2 regions of the Alteromonas stellipolaris genome follow, and region 1 is predicted to be linked to the other one. Evidence: predicted binding sites of a transcription regulator. Region 1 holds the regulator's gene; the other holds the start of a gene.
What was found. The regulator LexA, encoded in region 1, represses DNA repair genes until DNA is damaged. The targets are predictions, from matches to a motif close to TACTGTATNNNNATACAGTA.

Region 1 (3,172 bases):
ACCTCAGCGTTTGTTCAAGATGAAATTAAACTTAACGATAATTGGATCGTGGTAGCGGGTCTTCGCTACGACAACTTCGATATCGATGTCGTAGATAGTATTGAAGTGGCTGACGGTGCAGATGATGGCAACAACGGTTTTCTATCAAGTTCTGATTCACAAGTGTCTCCGCGTGCAGGCTTAATTTACAAGCCAGCGGAATCAGTATCGATTTACGCAAGTTACAGCAAATCGTTTTTACCTCGTTCAGGTGATCAATTCCTTTCACTGTCGCTGACAAGCCAAGCGCTAGAAGCTGAAGAGTTTGAAAATAAAGAAATTGGCGTGAAGTGGAATTTATCTGACTCGCTTAGCGTGACAGCAGCGGCATTTGAAGTTGAACGTGAAAACGGCACAGCGCAAGATCCTAACAACCCGGAAGCGTCTATTTTAACCGGTACCGAAACCAAAGGTTTTGAAGTGCAGGTGGTGGGTAAACTTTCAGAACGTTGGGTAATCAATGCTGGTTACAGCAACCTTGATGGCGAAGAAATGGGTCGAATTGTAGATGGCACATTGGCGAACCGCGACTTAGCGCAGCTACCAGAACATATGCTGACGTTATGGAATCAGTATGAAGTAAATGATGAATGGCGTGTTGCATTAGGCGTGATTTATCAATCTGAGCAGTATGCTTCATTAAATAATACGGTTGAGCTACCTGACTTTGTTCGCGTAGACGCTGCACTTTATTACGACTATAGCGAAGACGTTAAAATTCAGCTAAACGTTGAAAACCTATTCGACGAAGATTATTTTCCGTCAGCACATAACGACAACAATATTGCCACCGGCGAGCCGCTTAATGCGCGTTTGAGTTTGCAATATAAGTTTTAGTCACGCTAAATAGTAGTGATATACAAAGCGGCCTTCATGGCCGCTTTTTGCGTTGTGGTTAGGTCAGTATAAAAAACATGCTTTGCAAAGCTTTGTGCTTGTCATTTCCTTTTAGGTGTATATACTTACAGGAACTGTATAGACAGACAGGTCTTTTATGCGCCCACTCACAGCAAGACAAACAGAAGTTCTCGAGCTGATAAAAACAACCATGCTCGAAACTGGCATGCCGCCTACCCGTGCAGAAATTGCCCGTCATTTAGGTTTTCGCTCTGCGAATGCCGCTGAAGAACATTTAAAAGCGTTGGCCCGAAAAGGTGTCATCGAGATTCTTCCAGGTACTTCCCGTGGTATTAAATTGAATATCCCACTTGAAGATGAAGCTCCTGAAGAAGAAGGGCTACCTCTTATTGGCCGAGTGGCTGCGGGCGAACCTATTCTAGCGCAAGAGCATATAGAATCTCATTATAAGGTCGACCCTGCCCTATTTCAGCCTCACGCCGACTTCTTGCTTCGTGTAAGCGGTATGAGTATGAAAGACATAGGTATACTTGATGGTGACTTGTTAGCCGTGCACCGCACTACGGATGTCCATAATGGGCAGGTGGTAGTGGCACGTGTCGATGAAGACGTTACCGTTAAACGCCTTGAAAAGCGTGGCCGTGAAGTGCTACTTCATGCTGAAAATGATGAATTTTCTCCTATTAAGGTCGACTTAGCTTCAGAGCCTTTTTCTATTGAAGGTATTGCCGTTGGTGTTATTCGAAATGCCGATTGGATGTAACTTTTTAGCTATTTAGTAAAGAAAGCGGCTTATAGGCCGCTTTTTTGTATGTTTACCATACCTTGCTTGCACAATAATCTTGTTTAAGCCTCAGAAATACCTTAGAGGCCAGTTGATCCGGTTCCCACATTTTATCTTCTATTTATGTCATCTTTTATAGTACTAACTACCGCTATGTCTGTTATCTATTCTGTTTGAAAAGCATTCAATATTACGTAACTACCTTTTGATTATAAGAAACTTATTACACTTTATATTCGTCGATTTCGTTCAAAATGAGCGTTTCAAACGGCCACATTAATTATCCTTATAACGCCCATACGCTGTGGCGTGATTCATTCCTCTTACTTACAACTTTTGATTAAAAATTAAACGCTGGAATTGTTTTTTCTTAGAAAAGACTAGACTTGTGCGTTTTATTGAGCAATTCTTATACTGTATTTAACAAAATAATAACAATAGCTGCAACTTTGCTTTACAACTAAAGCTGGGCAATTAAGTTAAAAGTTGGATTTCGGGTATCAGTTGCCAGAAGCGCAGCGCATTTATTGCGGTAATGCTTCTGTTATAACGGAGGTGTTGAGTGAAACGAGTAACGACACAAGCGGCGACACAAGCGACAAAGTGGCTTTACGGGCTGCCACTTTTGCTTACCTCACCACTGCTGTTTGCGGATGTAGCAACAGGTGAAGGCTCATCCATGAATTTACGTCGAGGCGCAACCGACATAAGTGGTCAAGTGTACGACCTTCATATGTTGATGTTCTTTATCTGTATCGCCATTGCCGTTGTGGTTTTTGGGGTTATGTTTACCTCAATGTACTTACACCGTAAATCCAGAGGAGCGAAGCCTGCTCACTTCCATGAAAATGTAAAAGTTGAAATTGCGTGGACAGTAGTACCTTTCATCATTCTTATTCTTATGGCTATTCCCGCCGCTAAAACCCTTATTGCGATGGAAGATACCAGTGAGCCCGATCTTACTGTTGTCGTTACAGGTTCTCAGTGGAAGTGGCATTACCGATACATGGACAGAGATGTTGAGTTCTATTCGTTAATGGCGACTCAGCGAGAACAAATTGAAAACAAATTCGAGAAAGGCACGAATTATTTGCTTGAGGTCGACCGTCCACTGGTGATCCCCACAGGGCAAAAAGTGCGCTTTCTTATTACTTCAGATGACGTTATTCACTCTTGGTGGGTTCCAGATTTTGCGGTGAAAAAAGATGCTAATCCAGGGTTTATTAATGAATCTTGGGCAAAGGTGAACGAGCCTGGTATTTATCGCGGGCAGTGCGCCGAGCTTTGCGGAAAAGATCATGGCTTTATGCCGGTAGTGGTTATCGCAAAAGAACCTGCCGAATTTGATGCGTGGATGAACGAGCAAGAAGAAGCCGCTCGCCAAGCGAAAGAAGAAGAGCAACGTTTACTGTCGATGAATATGTCGATGGATGAACTAATGAAGGAAGGTAAGCGAGTTTATAACGCCACCTGTGCAGCTTGCCATATGCC
Region 2 (3,172 bases), 240 kb from region 1:
CCTTATCTCTTCCACTGACAAACGGGGTGTCATACAACACTGCAATGACGAATTTGTAGAGGCAAGTGGGTACAATCGAGAAGACCTGATAGGAAAAAACCACAACATTATCCGTCATCCGGATATGCCCTCAAGTGTGTTTAAAGAAATGTGGCGAACTTTAGAGTCGGGTCAAAGTTGGGCTGGACTCGTTAAAAATAGAAGAGAAAACGGTGACCACTATTGGGTGTCAGCATTCGTAACTCCCGTATACGAAAACGGGCAAGCGGTGGGTTATGAGTCAGTTAGGGTTCATGCCGCCGATGAAGAAATAACACGAGCATCCGCCATTTATGCCAGGTTATCGGCAGGAAAATCGCCAATTCCCTTTGCTGCAAAATTGGGTCAGACACTCTCACCTATGTTACCCATGATAGTGGTAAGTTTATTATTATTGGTAGCAATTGGTTTTACCGCGGGTCTGGTACCCCTAGGTGTTACTTTCATTGCGCTACTGATTATGATGGCGTGGCAATCGGCAAAAAGTCGGAGCTATTGGCGGGAATTTCTTTCGTTAAGCCCTGCTAGTTATAGTAATGAACTCGTGGCACAAACGTATTATGCCGATGTTGATTATATTGCTCAGGCTAAGTTGGCGTTAGGCTGTGAACTCGCGCGTACGCGCACGGCGTTGACCCGCATCAAAGATGCATCTGTGGGGTTGGAAGATATTGCGGTTTCAACTCACAGCCAAGCCGAGCTAACCAGCAAAACGATTATTCAGCAAAATCTTGCCACCCAGCAAATTGCCACAGCGGTAACTCAAATGAGTCAGGCTATTCAAGAAGTGGCTGAGCGAGTAGAGAGCAATGCTGTTAGTGCCAAAACTGCCGCAACTAACGTACAAATGGGTAACCACAAAGCTGAAGAAGCGATGCAGGCTATACTGTCATTAAAAGGTGCGGTGGAGTCGATTTCCGATACGGTTACCGAGCTTGCCCAATCCACCAGTGATATAGGCTAAGCCGCTAGCATCATTTCTAGCATCGCTGATCAAACAAACCTGCTAGCACTTAATGCCGCTATAGAAGCCGCCCGCGCTGGCGAGCAGGGACGCGGTTTTGCTGTTGTTGCCGATGAAGTTCGTACCTTGGCCTCTAAAACCCGGGTGTCCACCGATAAAATTCACAATATCATTCAAGAGCTTGTTGATAGAACAGAACGGGCCGTAAAGGTATCTTCAGAAGGGTTGGTATCTGCTGAACACGGTAGTGCCATTGTTGAAGAAACCCGAGGCGCGCTACAAGAAATCAATAACGCGGTAAGTGGTATTGCCTCAGCTACCGTAGAAATGTCTTCTGCTGTAGAAGAACAAAGTACCGTGGCTGAGCATATTAATCAGCAGCTGGTCGATGTTGCTGATAGTGCAGAAGAAACGCAGAAGTCTTCAGAAGCCTCGCTCAAAGTGGGTCGAGATCTTCGTGACACCGTAAATCAAGTTAACGGGTTAATTGCTCGTTTTAACACGGATAAGCGCACAGGGTAATCTGTGCTGTTTATTTTTTGGCGTGCTTTTAACCATTTTCTATTTACGTTCGTTCCACTTAAAAGCACGCCGAGCTTTTTTGCTATGCCTATCCGTTGGCTTTAAGCTTTACTACGTCGGCACTCTCATCTTCTAGTACACTCTGTGCTGTCGCGCCTTTAAAAATCTTGCTCACCTTGTCTTTATTTTTAGACAACATAATTGTGAGTTCTTCAACAATGCTATCGTCAATGCCTAAGCCCTTTGCTTGAATGTATTCAGCAAGGTTGTCGGCAGCGTCGAGCATCTTATCGTACTGATCTGCTTCTTTTTTATCGGTAGTTACCAATTTTTCTACCCCTTTGTGCGTGACAACATACTGTGTGGTAATGGCCATGGTAGGTCCCCTTAAATGAATAGACAATAAAACTGTACAATATTTAACTGGATAAATAAACAGTATTTAAAGTTTTTTGATATTATTTTTTTTACAACTTAAGTATAGTGACCAAGTACGCTTGGATGTATTTTAAAACGTACGTTGGAAAACAGCTTTCACATCGTCATGTCTATATTCAAAAATATACCGGTTTCATTCACATTGGTTACAGCCTTTAGCTTGTTATACAACCACGAAGAACAGTAAATTTATCACTAGGCACAAGAGTCTTTCTTGCTAGAGCGTGAAATCGAGTGCCGACAGTCGGCGTGATATGGGTGACTTAGATACAAAGAGGAAGTAATGAGTTCTTCAATTGAGCGTGATATTCGCACTATTCAATCGATAGAAGCTGTACCACATATAATGAAAATGTTATCAGATGTCACTGGTCTTCGCTTTATTTGCGTAGCCAGAGTGACAGAAGATAACTGGACAATGTGCGCAGTATATGACCAAGTGAACTTCAATTTAATTCCGGGCGATCAACTCGATATCAAAACAACGTTTTGTAGCCAAGTCAGAAAATCTACAAAAGCCATCGTCATTGAACACGCAAAGAAAGATGATGTTTATCGCCAAAGTGAAATTCCTAAGATGTATGGCTTTGAAAGTTACTTTTCATTTCCCATTTACAACAAAAACGGCGATTTTTTTGGAACATTATGCGGCTTAGATCCACGTCCTGCAGTTTTAAAAACAGATAGGATTGAAAGTCAAATTAAGTCGTTTGCTGAGTTAATATCGAGGCAAATGGAAGTTGACGATCGTTTAGCTGCGGTTGAAACCGATCTCATCAGCGAGCAAGCTGCCGCTAAATTGCGAGAGCAATATATCGCCATTCTAGGCCACGATTTAAGAACACCTTTGTCGGCACTTAAAATGGGGGTCGACTTTCTTGTTGAGCACGCCAGCGATGCGACTTCCCAAAAAGTACTGGCCCGAATGGATAATAGCGCTAAACGTATGACGCGGCTCATTAGTGACGTGATGGACTTTACGCATGGTCAAATGGGCAAAGGTATTCAATTAAACGTTAAGCCAGCAAGTGATTTAAAAAGTGTACTAGTACACACCGTAAGTGAACTTTCGGGCCTGCATCCAGACCGAGAGATACTTGCGGATATTATCATAGACGGCACATTTTCATGTGACCCAGAGCGTATCAGCCAGTTGCTGTCTAACTTGCTGATTAATGCGATAGTGCATGGCGATGCAGCGCAACCTAT

Region 2: a site for LexA is predicted at 1,947-1,966, ahead of AVL57_RS18325 (YebG family protein). Genes of this name have one in related genera too.

What each region holds. Positions count from the first base shown of each region.
Region 1 covers NZ_CP013926.1:4,565,843-4,569,014, reverse strand. The annotation lists gene AVL57_RS19375 (TonB-dependent receptor) at 1-876, shown strand, start outside; gene lexA (transcriptional repressor LexA) at 1,034-1,660, shown strand; gene coxB (cytochrome c oxidase subunit II) at 2,244-3,172, shown strand, end outside.
Region 2 covers NZ_CP013926.1:4,329,057-4,332,228, reverse strand. The annotation lists partial or broken gene AVL57_RS18330 (methyl-accepting chemotaxis protein) at 1-1,525, shown strand, start outside; gene AVL57_RS18325 (YebG family protein) at 1,614-1,901, opposite strand; gene AVL57_RS18320 (GAF domain-containing sensor histidine kinase) at 2,247-3,172, shown strand, end outside.